Regions from separate parts of the Streptomyces sp. NPDC102490 genome, predicted to be linked through region 2. Evidence: riboswitches for the same ligand, from Rfam matches in the RefSeq annotation. Region 2 holds a riboswitch; the other holds the start of a gene.
The links. Region 2 has a riboswitch for glycine ahead of gcvP (aminomethyl-transferring glycine dehydrogenase). Riboswitches for the same ligand answer to the same signal wherever they lie in the genome.
Positions count from the first base shown of each region.

Region 1: another riboswitch for glycine. It lies ahead of gcvT (glycine cleavage system aminomethyltransferase GcvT); the one in region 2 lies ahead of gcvP (aminomethyl-transferring glycine dehydrogenase).

Region 1 covers NZ_JBIWJU010000014.1:264,859-271,662, forward strand. Annotated here, with positions in the region: gene ACIRGB_RS30445 (enhanced serine sensitivity protein SseB C-terminal domain-containing protein) at 1-713, opposite strand, end outside; gene ACIRGB_RS30450 (enhanced serine sensitivity protein SseB) at 882-1,649, opposite strand; gene ACIRGB_RS30455 (AAA family ATPase) at 1,729-2,397, opposite strand; glycine riboswitch at 2,575-2,668, shown strand; gene gcvT (glycine cleavage system aminomethyltransferase GcvT) at 2,824-3,942, shown strand; gene gcvH (glycine cleavage system protein GcvH) at 4,054-4,431, shown strand; gene glyA (serine hydroxymethyltransferase) at 4,446-5,708, shown strand; gene ACIRGB_RS30475 (L-serine ammonia-lyase) at 5,808-6,804, shown strand, end outside.
Region 2 covers NZ_JBIWJU010000008.1:445,348-452,151, forward strand. Annotated here, with positions in the region: gene modB (molybdate ABC transporter permease subunit) at 1-641, shown strand, start outside; gene ACIRGB_RS21230 (ABC transporter ATP-binding protein) at 638-1,735, shown strand; gene ACIRGB_RS21235 (molybdopterin-binding protein) at 1,762-2,181, shown strand; gene gcvP (aminomethyl-transferring glycine dehydrogenase) at 2,249-5,134, opposite strand; glycine riboswitch at 5,312-5,407, opposite strand; gene ACIRGB_RS21245 (PRC-barrel domain-containing protein) at 5,559-5,942, shown strand; gene ACIRGB_RS21250 (DNA polymerase IV) at 5,852-6,804, opposite strand, start outside.

The DNA.
Region 1 (6,804 bases), on a different contig from region 2:
AACGGGCGCGCGTTGGCGCGCAGCCACAGGGCGACCGGGTCGTGGGCGTCGGTCATCGCCACCGTCGACACCGGCAGCCCGTCCGGCACCGCGCCGACGGACTGCTGCATCATCGCGCGCACCGCGTCGACGGCGGGCGGGGAGGTGTCGTACACGTCCAGGCCGATGGCCAGGTACGGCGCCCCCAGCGCCGGCTGCACCCAGGCGCGGCGCAGCGCGCGGACGGCCGGGGTGCGATGGGCGTTCTGCGCGAGCAGGGCGTAGAACTGGGGGATCTCGATGGCCGGTTCGGACAGCCGCAGGGGCCCGGCGGGCTGGCGGTCCAGGCCGGAGGCGATACGGCGCAGGTCGAGCCAGGGGATGCCGACCCCGCCGCCGGGGGCGTGCGGGTTGAGCCACAGGCCGTAGTGGTCCGGGTAGAGGGCGCGGGCGACCTCCAGGCCGTCGACCACTTCGTACGACCGGTTCCAGCCGCTGGCCGAGAGCTCCTGGGCGGAGGTCACGCAGGGGGCGTAGCCGTAGCCCTCGACCTCCATGTTCCCGTATTGGGCGTCCGGGGAGCCGGCCTGGCCGTGCCACAGCAGCATCCAGACCTGGCCGGAGGTGGGGTTGGCGAGGGCGCGCAGCAGGGCCTCGTAGGCGTCGTAGCGCCCGGGCGTCACCTGGCGCAGCATGTGCTCGACCTGTCCGGTCGTGGTGCCGCTGGCGCTCACGTGTATCGCCCCTTCGAGAAGTTCCCCCGGTGTTGGAACCAGCTTAAGGCTCCGCCGGGTGCGGAGGGCCTTCCAGCTCGGGGTGTGCTGCCGTCGTGCGGGTGCGGCGCCGCGGTGGCTGGTCGCGCCGTTCCCCGCGCCCCTTGGGTGCGTTTTCCTTGCCGGCGACTACAGGGTGCCGCCGTAGAACGGCCTGACCTTTTCCCGCATCCAGTCGCAGACCGGGTCCTGGGCTGCTTCCAGGAGGATCAGGTTGACCTGCCACTTCAGGGGGGACGCGGCGAGGGCGCGGCCGAGGGCGTCCAGGGGGAGGGTGCGGGCGTCGCCCTCCCAGTGGGTCAGTTCGACGCCGACGAACAGGACCGGGTCGGCGGTCTCCACGGCGGCCAGGCAGCGGCGCGCGCTGCGGACGACGCCGGTGGCGGCGAACTCGGCGGAGGCCGCGGCGAGGAAGTCCACCGGGTCGTCCTGCCAGTCCGGCTCGAAGAGGCGGACCCGGCCGCCGGAGGAGGGCCCGTCCAGCGGGGTGCGGCCGGCCCGGCACAGCTCGGCCACGGCGGGCGGCGGCAGCGGGATGCCGACCACGCCCTCCGGGTTCACCGCGATGCCGACCTGCGGGGGCAGGCCGCGGGCGAACTCCGCGGCGGGGGCGATGGTGTACGCCATGTGCGCCCCCGCGACCTGGCGCAGCTGCTCCTCCGAGCTGAACACCGGCACATACGCCTGGCCGTCGATCTCCAGCGAGGGCAGGTCGAGGGGGCCGCTGTGCGGGCCGCCGCCGTTGGGCAGGGGTATCCACAGGAAGCTGCGGCCGAGGACCTCCACGATCCGGCCGCCGGCCGACGGGATGCCGAGGGAGGCGGACAGCACCTCCTCCAGCTCGTTGCCTGGCCACCCGCCGTGCGGGTGGGGGTGCGCCTGTGCCGGGAAGTCCATCTGCCTACCTACCGCCTGCCTGGTACCGCCGTTCGTGGCTGAAAGGCTAACCCGTTCGATCCCGGGGCCCTACCCTGCGTCACCCCGTGAAGGCGATGCGGCGGAGGGTGTCGGCCGCCGCCCGGTCGAGGACCACCGCCGAGGCGCAGCCGGCGGGCAGGGTGCCGTCGGTCACCGCGCGCAGCAGGCGGGAGTTGGCCGTGCGGTGCCGCAGGAACGCGTACCGCGAGACGCCCCGGCCGCGCTCGCGCTGGCCGGCCAGGGCTTCGCCGGGAGCGACGTCGAGGAGCAGCAGGTGCAGGGTGCCGTCCCGGCGGCGGGCCTCGCGGGCCAGCCAGCCGCGCACCCAAGCCTGGGTGCCGCAGTCGTGCACGACGACGCCCTCGCCGGAGCGCAGCGCGCGGCGCAGCCCCGCGTAGTGGGCGAGGCGGACGAGCGGGCGGTAGAGCGCGTACGGCAGGAAGCGCGGCATGCGGCGCTCCCAGCGGTCGCGGGTGTCCTGGGAGTCGACGCGGCCGCCGCGCACGGTGCGCCGCATCAGCGTGGACTTGCCGCTGCCGGGCAGGCCGGTGATCACCACCAGGTCCCGGGGTCCGAAGAGCAGGGCGTGCGGGCTGCGGCCGTCGCGGTCCCTCAGGTCGCGGACGACGGGTGCGGTCAGTGGGGCACATGCCTCGGAGGCCGGAGCGGCGGGCTGCTCGGGCAGCGCGAGTCCGGAGGTCGTGGCGTACGCCGTGGTCCTGTTCACCGTGATCGTCCTCCCCTGGGGCGGTACACGAGTACCTCCCCGTCGAGTGTAAAGAGAAGGTAATGCGCGGGTCTCGCGTTTTCGTTCGCTTACTGCCACAAGCCGGTTACAGATCACGGTCTGCCACGGATGAGCCGGGCGTGCAATGATGGCGGCGCCAACTGCATACCGGCCGTTTGAATCCGCGCGGGAGAGTCCCCGGCCGCGCCGGGGCGCCGAAGGAGCAAGTCCCTCCCTTGAATCTCTCAGGCCCCGTTACCGCGCGGGCGAGGCACATCTGAAAAGCGGACCGCCCCCGACGGCGGTCCCACCCAAGGTGCAAGCCCTGATCGCCGTACTCCGGTGGCCGTGGCGAACCTCTCAGGTTCCGATGACAGATGGGGAGGACCGACCTCGCCCCGTCCTGTCCTGGGAGACGACCGACCGATGAGCAGTACCGAACCGCGCCGTACCGCGCTCGACGCCACGCATCGCGCGCTCGGCGCGACGATGACCGACTTCGCCGGCTGGGACATGCCCCTGCGCTACGGCTCCGAGCGCGAGGAGCATGTCGCGGTGCGCACCCGCGCCGGTCTCTTCGACCTCTCGCACATGGGTGAGATCACCGTCACCGGGCCGCAGGCGGCCGAGCTGCTGAACTACGCGCTGGTCGGCAACATCGGCAGCGTCAAGCCGGGCCGGGCCCGCTACACCATGATCTGCCGCGAGGACGGCGGCATCCTGGACGACCTGATCGTCTACCGGCTGGGAGAAGCCCGGTACATGGTGGTCGCCAACGCCTCCAACGCCCAGGTCGTGCTGGACGCGCTGACCGAGCGGGCGGCGGGCTTCGACGCCGAGGTGCGCGACGACCGCGACGCCTACGCGCTGCTGGCGGTGCAGGGCCCGAAGTCCCCGGGCATCCTCGCCTCGCTCACCGACGCCGACCTGGACGGACTGAAGTACTACGCCGGGCTGCCCGGCACGGTCGCCGGGGTCCCGGCGCTGATCGCGCGCACCGGCTACACCGGCGAGGACGGCTTCGAGCTGTTCGTGGAGCCGGAGCACGCCGTCGAGCTGTGGCAGGCGCTGACCGAGGCGGGCGAGGGCGCCGGGCTGGTCCCGTGCGGCCTGTCCTGCCGGGACACGCTCCGCCTGGAGGCGGGCATGCCGCTGTACGGCAACGAGCTGTCGACCGCGCTGACGCCGTTCGACGCCGGTCTGGGCCGGGTGGTGAAGTTCGAGAAGGAGGGCGACTTCGTCGGGCGCGCCGCGCTGACCGAGGCCGCCGAGCGCGCCGCCTCCGAGCCGCCCCGCGTCCTGGTCGGCCTGGTGGCCGAGGGCCGCCGGGTCCCGCGCGCCGGCTACCCGGTCGTCGCCGGCGGCGAGGTGATCGGCGAGGTCACCTCCGGCGCCCCGTCCCCGACGCTGGGCAAGCCGATCGCCATGGCGTACGTCGACCCCGCGCACGCGGCCCCGGGAACCGAGGGTGTCGGTGTGGACATCCGGGGCAGTCACGAGCCGTACCAGGTCGTGGCGCTGCCGTTCTACAAGCGTCAGAAGTAGCCACCGGGCGGCACCGGCCCCCTGTGTCCCGGGCGGCGTCGCCCCCGTGTGACGTACCGCCCCACCACCCCCTTCACCAGCCACTTCCTCGCGTACAGGAGAATTCAGGCCATGAGCAACCCCCAGCAGCTGCGCTACAGCAAGGAGCACGAGTGGCTGTCGGGCGCCGAGGACGGCGCCTCGACGGTCGGCATCACGGAGCACGCGGCCAACGCGCTCGGTGACGTCGTCTTCGTCCAGCTCCCCGAGGTCGGCGACTCGGTGACCGCGGGCGAGACCTGCGGCGAACTGGAGTCGACCAAGTCCGTCTCCGATCTGTACTCCCCCGTCTCCGGTGAGGTCACCGAGGTCAACGAGGACGTCGTCAACGACCCGTCGCTGGTGAACAGCGCCCCCTTCGAGGGCGGCTGGCTGTTCAAGGTGCGGATCACGGACGAGCCGGCCGACCTGCTCTCCGCCGACGAGTACACCGCCTTCACCGCCGGCTGAGGAGTCCCGACCGCATGTCGCTTCTGAACACACCCCTGCACGAACTGGACCCCGACGTCGCCGCCGCCGTCGACGCCGAGCTGGACCGCCAGCAGTCCACCCTCGAGATGATCGCCTCGGAGAACTTCGCCCCGGTCGCGGTCATGGAGGCCCAGGGCTCGGTCCTCACCAACAAGTACGCCGAGGGCTACCCCGGCCGCCGCTACTACGGCGGCTGCGAGCACGTCGACGTGGTCGAGCAGATCGCCATCGACCGGGTCAAGGCGCTCTTCGGCGCCGAGCACGCCAACGTGCAGCCGCACTCGGGCGCCCAGGCCAACGCGGCGGCGATGTTCGCGCTGCTCAAGCCCGGCGACACGATCATGGGTCTGAACCTCGCCCACGGCGGGCACCTGACCCACGGCATGAAGATCAACTTCTCCGGCAAGCTCTACAACGTCGTGCCCTACCACGTCGGCGACGACGGCCAGGTCGACATGGCCGAGGTGGAGCGCCTCGCCAAGGAGTCCAGGCCGAAGCTGATCGTGGCCGGCTGGTCGGCGTACCCTCGTCAGCTGGACTTCGCCGCCTTCCGCAAGGTCGCGGACGAGGTCGGCGCGTACCTGATGGTCGACATGGCGCACTTCGCCGGTCTGGTCGCGGCGGGCCTGCACCCGAACCCGGTCCCGCACGCGCACGTGGTCACCACCACCACGCACAAGACCCTGGGCGGCCCGCGCGGCGGTGTGATCCTCTCCACGGCCGAGCTGGCCAAGAAGATCAACTCTGCCGTCTTCCCCGGTCAGCAGGGTGGCCCGCTGGAGCACGTGGTGGCCGCCAAGGCCGTCGCCTTCAAGGTCGCCGCGAGCGAGGACTTCAAGGAGCGCCAGGGCCGTACGCTGGAGGGTGCCCGCATCCTGGCCGAGCGCCTGGTGCGGGACGACGCGAAGGCGGCGGGCGTCTCCGTCCTGACCGGCGGCACGGACGTCCACCTGGTCCTGGTGGACCTGCGTGACTCCGAGCTGGACGGGCAGCAGGCCGAGGACCGTCTCCACGAGGTCGGCATCACGGTCAACCGCAACGCCGTCCCGAACGACCCGCGTCCGCCGATGGTGACCTCCGGTCTGCGCATCGGTACGCCGGCCCTGGCGACCCGCGGCTTCACCGCCGAGGACTTCGCCGAGGTCGCGGACGTGATCGCCGAGGCGCTGAAGCCGTCCTACGACGCCCAGGCCCTCAAGGCCCGGGTGAAGGCCCTGGCCGACAAGCACCCGCTGTACCCGGGTCTGAACAAGTAGACACCACGCCCGAGGGTGGGGCGCCGCATCCGCCACAAGCGGCCGGGCGCCCCGCCCCTCGGCACCCCCTCCGCACCACCCCCGTTCTGAGGAGTCCCCGTGGCCATCTCGGTCTTCGACCTGTTCTCGATCGGCATCGGCCCGTCGAGCTCGCACACGGTCGGCCCGATGCGCGCGGCCCGCATGTTCGCCCGCCGCCTGCGCAACGAGGAGCTGCTGGACTCCGTCGCCTCGGTCCGCGCCGAGCTGTACGGCTCGCTCGGCGCCACCGGCCACGGCCACGGCACCCCCAAGGCGGTGCTGCTCGGCCTGGAGGGCGACTCACCGCGCACGGTCGACGTGGAGACCGCCGACGACCGCGTCGAGACGATCAAGACGTCCGGCCGCATCAGCCTCCTCGGCGACCACGAGATCGCCTTCTCCTACGACGACGACATGGTCCTGCACCGCCGCAAGGCCCTCCCCTACCACGCCAACGGCATGACGCTGTGGGCGTACGACGCCGAGGGCGCCGAGGTGCTGACCAAGACCTACTACTCGGTCGGCGGCGGCTTCGTCGTCGACGAGGACGCGGTGGGCGCGGACCGCATCGTCCTCGACGACACCGTCCTGAAGTACCCCTTCCGCACCGGCGACGAGCTGCTGCGCCTGGCCCGGGAGACGGGCCTGTCCATCTCCGCGCTGATGCTGGAGAACGAGCGGGCCTGGCGCGACGAGGACGAGATCCGCGAGGGCCTGCTGGAGATCTGGCGCGTGATGCGGGCGTGCGTGGAGCGCGGCATGACCCGCGAGGGCATCCTGCCGGGCGGCCTGAAGGTCCGCCGCCGCGCCGCGAACACCGCGCGCAAGCTGCGCTCCGAGGGCGACCCGCTGGCCCTGTCGATGGAGTGGATCACGCTCTACGCGATGGCCGTGAACGAGGAGAACGCGGCCGGCGGCCGGGTCGTCACCGCCCCGACCAACGGCGCGGCCGGCATCATCCCGGCGGTCCTGCACTACTACATGAACTTCGTGCCCGGCGCCGACGAGGAGGGCGTGGTCCGCTTCCTGCTCGCCGCGGGCGCCATCGGCATGCTCTTCAAGGAGAACGCCTCCA
Region 2 (6,804 bases):
CGCTGCGGCTGTCGCTGCTGTGCGCGACGTCCGCGACCGCGCTGAGCCTGCTCGTCGGCGTGCCGCTGGCCTGGCTGCTGGCCCGTACCGACTTCCCCGGCCGGGGGTTCGTCCGCGCGCTGGTGACGCTGCCGCTCGTGCTGCCGCCGGTGGTCGGTGGCGTCGCGCTCCTGCTGGCGTTCGGACGCAACGGCGTCGTCGGCCAGTGGCTCGACGCCTGGTTCGGGATCACCCTGCCGTTCACGACGACGGGCGTCGTCCTGGCGGAGACGTTCGTGGCGATGCCGTTCCTGGTCATCAGCGTGGAGGGCACCCTGCGCGCCGCCGACCCGCGCTACGAGGAGGCCGCCACCACCCTGGGCGCCTCCCGCTTCACCGCGTTCCGCCGGGTGACGCTCCCGCTGATCGCGCCGGGCATCGCGGCGGGCGCCGTGCTGGCCTGGGCGCGGGCCCTGGGCGAGTTCGGGGCGACGATCACGTTCGCGGGCAACTTCCCCGGCCGGACCCAGACCATGCCGCTGGCCGTCTACCTCGCCCTCCAGAACGACCCGGCGGCGGCGATCGCCCTCAGCCTGGTCCTGCTGGCCGTCTCCATCGCCGTCCTGGCCGGACTGCGCGACCGCTGGATGAGCGCGTCATGACCGGCACCGGTGAACGGAAGGCCGCCATGGACTCCCCCGAAGCCCACCCGTCCGGGGACGGCCTCGACGCCCGGCTCGTCGTGGACCGCGGCGCCTTCCGCCTGGACGTCCCGCTCACCGCCGCGCCCGGCGAGGTCGTGGCCCTCCTCGGACCCAACGGCGCGGGCAAGACCACCGCCCTGCGCGCGCTCGCCGGTCTGGTCCCGCTCACCGGCGGTCACCTGCGCCTGGACGGCGCGGAGCTGGACCGCACGCCGCCGGAGTCCCGCCCGGTCGGCGTCGTCTTCCAGGACTACCTGCTCTTCCCGCACCTGACCGCCCTCGACAACGTGGCCTTCGGGCCGCGCTGCCGAGGAGCGAGCAAGGCGGAGGCCCGGACGCGGGCCGCCGCGTGGCTGGACCGGATGGGCCTGGCCGACCACGCGGGTGCCAGACCGCGCCGCCTCTCCGGGGGCCAGGCCCAGCGCGTCGCCCTGGCCCGCGCGCTGGCCACCCACCCGCGGCTGCTGCTCCTGGACGAGCCCCTCGCGGCCCTGGACGCCCGGACCCGGCTGGAGGTGCGGGCCCAGCTCCGCCGCCACCTCGCCGAGTTCGAGGCGGTCGCCGTACTGGTCACGCACGACCCGCTGGACGCCATGGTGCTGGCCGACCGGCTGGTCGTGGTCGAGGACGGCGCGGTCGTGCAGGAGGGCGGGCCCGCCGACATCGCCCGCCGGCCCCGCACGGACTACATCGCCCGGCTGGTCGGCCTGAACCTCTACCGGGGACGGGCCGACGGCCACACCGTGCGACTCGACGCGGGCCCCGCCCTCACCACCACCGAGGACCTCGCGGGCCCGGTCTTCGTCGCGTTCCCGCCGAGCGCCGTGACCCTGTACGGCGCACGCCCCACCGGTTCCAGCGCCCGCAACCTGTGGCGCTGCGAGGTCGCGGGCCTGGAGAGTCACGGCGACCAGATCCGCGTGGACCTCACCGGCGAACTCGCGCTCGCCGCCGACCTCACCACGGGCGCCGCCGCCGAGCTGGGCCTGCACCCGGGCGCGCCGGTGTGGGCGACGGTCAAGGCGACGCAGACCCACGCATACCCGGCATAGCGCCTCCGCCGGGCTACGGTGCCCCCATGAGCCTGAGCATCCGCAACCAGCTCCCCGGCACCGTCACCGCCGTCACCCCGGGCGAGGCCATGGCGACGGTCGGCGTCCGTCTCTCCGGCGGCCAGGACCTCACCGCGGCGATCACCCGGGAGGCCGCAGAGGACCTCGCGCTCGCCCCCGGCACCGCCGTACGGGTCCTGATGAAGTCCACGGAGGTGGCGCTGGCCACCGGGCGCGCCGACGGCCTGTCCCTCCGCAACCGGCTGCCGGGCACGGTCACCGCCCTCACCACCGGCGCCGCGATGGCCTCCGTGTCGGTCGCCGTCGAGGGCGCCGAGCTGACCGCCGCCATCACCCGGCAGGCCGCGGACGCGCTGGAGCTGTCCGTCGGCGTTCCGGTCGTCGCGCTGGTCAAGTCGACGGACGTGTCGCTCGCCACGGGATGAGACGCCGAGAGGCTCCGTCCAGGGCTGGGGAGCCCGGACGGAGCCTCTCTCACTGCTGCGGCGGGACTCAGTCCTCGTAGGCGTCCAGCGGCGGGCAGGAGCAGACCAGGTTCCGGTCGCCGTAGGCCTGGTCGATGCGGCGCACCGGCGGCCAGTACTTGTCGGCGGCGGACACCCCGGCCGGGAAGACGGCCTCCTCGCGCGTGTACGCGTGGTCCCACGCGCCGCCCAGCGCGCCCGCGGTGTGCGGGGCGCCGCGCAGCGGGTTGTCGTCGGCGGACCAGGCACCGGAGCCGACCTTCTCGATCTCCGCGCGGATGGCGATCATCGCCGCGCAGAACCGGTCCAGCTCGGCCAGGTCCTCGGACTCGGTCGGCTCGATCATCAGCGTGCCGGCCACCGGGAAGGACATCGTCGGCGCGTGGAAGCCGTAGTCGATCAGCCGCTTGGCGACGTCGTCGACGCTCACGCCGGTCGCCTTGGTCAGCGGGCGCAGGTCGATGATGCACTCGTGCGCGACCAGCCCGCCGGGGCCGGTGTACAGCACCGGGAAGTGCGGCTCCAGGCGCTTGGCGATGTAGTTGGCGGACAGCACGGCCACCTGCGTGGCCCGCTTGAGGCCCTCGCCGCCCATCAGCCGGACGTACGACCAGGAGATCGGCAGGATCCCGGCCGAGCCCCACGGCGCCGCCGAGATCGGTCCGACGCCGGTCTGCGGACCGGCCGCGGGCTGGAGCGGGTGGTTGGGCAGGTACGGCGCCAGGTGGGACCGTACGGCCACGGGGCCGACGCCGGGACCGCCGCCGCCGTGCGGGATGCAGAAGGTCTTGTGCAGGTTCAGGTGGGAGACGTCGCCGCCGAAGTGGCCGGGCTTGGCGAGGCCGACCAGGGCGTTGAGGTTGGCGCCGTCCACGTAGACCTGGCCGCCCGCGTCGTGCACCTGCGCGCAGATGTCGGCCACGTGCTCCTCGAACACGCCGTGCGTGGAGGGGTACGTGATCATCAGCACGGCCAGCTCGTCGCGGTGCTTCTCGATCTTGGCGCGCAGGTCCTCGACGTCGATCTCGCCGTCCTCGGCGGTCTTGACGACGACGACCTTCATGCCGGCCATCACCGCGCTGGCGGCGTTGGTGCCGTGCGCGGAGGACGGGATGAGGCAGACGGTGCGCTGCTCGTCGCCGTTGGCCCGGTGGTAGCCGCGGACGGCGAGCAGTCCGGCGAACTCGCCCTGCGAGCCGGCGTTGGGCTGGAGCGAGACCTTGTCGTACCCGGTGACCTCGGCGAGCCGCTCCTCCAGCTCGCGGATGAGGGTCAGGTAGCCCTGCGCCTGCTCGGCGGGCGCGAAGGGGTGCAGCTGCCCGAACTCGGACCAGGTGACCGGCTCCATCTCGGTGGTCGCGTTGAGCTTCATGGTGCAGGAGCCCAGCGGGATCATGCCGCGGTCCAGCGCGTAGTCCCGGTCGGCGAGGCGGCGCAGGTAGCGCAGCATCGCGGTCTCGGAGCGGTGCTGGTGGAAGACGGGGTGGGTCAGGAAGTCGTCGGTGCGCAGCAGCGCCTCGGGCAGGGTGTCCCCGGCCTCCGCGTCCAGCGCCTCGACGTCGCCCTCGACGCCGAACGCGTTCCACACGCCGCTCACCTGGGCGCGCGTGGTGGTCTCGTCGCAGGCGAAGGAGACGTGGTCGGCGTCGACGAGCCGCAGGTTGATGCCGTTCTCGCGGGCGGCGTGGACGATCGCGTCGGCCCGGCCGGGCACCCGCGCGGTGACCGTGTCGAAGTAGGCGCCGTGCACGATCTCGACGCCGCCGGCGGCGAGTCCGGCCGCGGTGATCGTGGCGTACCGGTGGGTGCGCCGGGCGATGGACCGCAGGCCCTCGGGGCCGTGGTAGACGGCGTACATGCCGGCCATGACGGCGAGCAGCACCTGCGCGGTGCAGATGTTGCTGGTGGCCTTCTCGCGGCGGATGTGCTGCTCGCGGGTCTGGAGGGCCAGGCGGTAGGCCTTGTTGCCGTCGGCGTCCACGGAGACGCCGACCAGGCGGCCGGGGAGGCTGCGGGCGAACTTCTCGTGCACGGCCATGTAGCCGGCGTGCGGTCCGCCGAAGCCCATCGGCACGCCGAAGCGCTGGGTGGTGCCCACGGCGATGTCCGCGCCCAGCTCGCCGGGCGAGGTGAGCAGCGTGAGGGCGAGCAGGTCGGCGGCGACGGTGACGAGCGCGCCCAGCTCGTGCGCCCGGTCGATCACGGGCTTGAGGTCGCGGACGGCTCCGGAGGCGCCCGGGTACTGGATCAGGACGCCGTTGATCTCCCGCTCGGCGATCTCGGCGGGGATGCCCTCGCTCAGGTCGGCGACGACGACCTCGACGCCGGTCGGCTCGGCACGGGTCTGTATCACGGCCACGGTCTGCGGCAGCGCGTCCGCGTCGACCAGGAACAGGCCCTTCTTGTTCTTGCCCATGCGCCGGGAGAGGGCCATCGCCTCGGCCGCGGCGGTGCCCTCGTCGAGCAGCGAGGCGCCGGAGGTGGGCAGGCCGGTCAGCTCGGCGACCATCGTCTGGAAGTTCAGCAGGGCCTCGAGACGGCCCTGGGAGATCTCCGGCTGGTAGGGCGTGTACGCCGTGTACCAGGCCGGGTTCTCCATGACGTTGCGCAGGATGACCGGCGGGGTGAAGGTGCCGTAATAGCCGAGGCCGATCATGGAGTCGAGGACCTGGTTGCGATCGGCCAGGGAGCGCAGCTCGGCCAGCACCTCGGCCTCGGAGCGCGCGCCCGGCAGGTCCAGCCGGTCGGCGTTCTTGATCACATCCGGCACCGCGGCGGCCGTCAGTTCGTCGAGCGAACCGTAACCGACCTGCGCGAGCATCTTGGCCCTGGCCTCGTGGTCGGGGCCGATGTGGCGCTGCTCGAAGGGCATGGCCTGTTCGAGTTCGGAGAGCGGAGTGCGGTGGGCGGTCATTGCGGAGGCCTCCTGGTCTGACGACCTTCGAGGGGCACCACGGCGCGGGTACCCGGACGGCCTCCCCCTCTGTCATCTCAACCTGAGAGCTTCACCGGGCGAGCCCTGGGGCTCTCCCGGCTTTCACCGTCGGTGAGAGCGGAAGCCGTCGACACCCGCCCTGCTTTCCAGAGTGACCTCGTCCGTGCGGTACGTGAGCCTGAGAGATTCCGGGGAGGATTTGCTCCTTCGGCGCCTCCGGTGGTGTCCGGAGGACTCTCCCGCGCGGGGTCAGCAGCCGTTTGCCAGCGTACCAGCGAGGCCACCGCACCGACTTCGAGTGGCCGACCCGCCACTTGTGCCCTTTTGTAGTACTTACGGATGATTAAGGCGGCTGGTGTGCGATCCCAGTGCGGCCCAGTGGTGCGATCAAGTGGAGGGCCCCGTGCGTACTGACATCGATCCGCGGAACCTGATCGGCCGCAAGGCGTTCGACCGCGACGGCACCAGGATCGGCACCGTGGACGAGGTCTACCTCGACGATGCCACCGGCGTCCCCGAGTGGGCGGCGATACGGACCGGTCTCTTCAGCAGGGACGCCTTCGTCCCGCTGGAGCCCAGCGAGCTGGTCGACGGCGCCCTGCGCGTGCCGTTCGACCGGGCACTGATCAAGGAGGCGCCGGACTTCGGTGTCGGCCGCCACCTCTCGCCCGAGCAGGAACTCCAGCTCTACCACCACTACGGCCTGGACGTGGCGGCCGCTCCCCCGCCGCCCGACCACGACTTCGGCAAGCTGGCCGGCAAGGGCAAGGGTCCCGACGAGGGCTGACCCGCCCCGCCCGCACCGTCCGCCGCGTCGGCGACCAGCGGCAGCGGGTCCGCGGGCGTCAGCTCCGGGTCGTCCACCGCGAAGGTCCGCACCCGTCCGACCTCCGAGTACGGCGTCTCGAAGCGCACGGTGACCCGCCCCAGACCGCTGCCCTGCACCCAGCCGTGCCCCAGCTCCGTGTGCCGCACGTCGTGCCCCGCCGGCCAGCGGCGCTCGGTGGGCGAGGGTGTGCGCTGCTCGGTGGGCTCGGTCTCGGGCTCCTCGGCCGCTTCCTCGGCCCGGTCCCCCGCGGCCTGCGCGAACAGGTCCTCCTGCGTATAGTCGGCGAGCCCGCTGACGCCCACCCCGAGCAGCCGCACGCCGCCCGTGGTGTCCACCGAGTCCAGCAGTCTGGCCGCCGCCTCGCGCACCACGGCGGGGTCGTCGGTGGGCCCGCGCAGGGTCTCGGAGCGGGTCAGCGTGGAGAAGTCGTATCTGCGCACCTTGAGCACGATGGTCCGCCCGGACAGACCGGAGGCGCGCAGCCGCCGCACGCAGCGGTCCGCGAGCCGCCCCACCTCGACGCCGACCCGCACCCGGTCGTGGATGTCGACGTCGTAGGTGTCCTCGACCGACACCGACTTGGTCTCCCGCTCGGCCACCACCGGCCGCTCGTCCCGGGCCAGCGCCATGGCGTACAGGGCGTGGCCGTGCGCCTTGCCCAGCAGCCGCACCAGCTCGTCCTCGCCCGCCTCGGCGATCTCGCCGACCGTTGTGATCCCGGCCCGCCGCAGGTGATCCCCCGTGGCCGGTCCCACCCCGGGCAGCGTCCGCACGGTCATCGGCTCCAGCATGGCCCGCTCCGTCCCGGGCGGGATGAGCA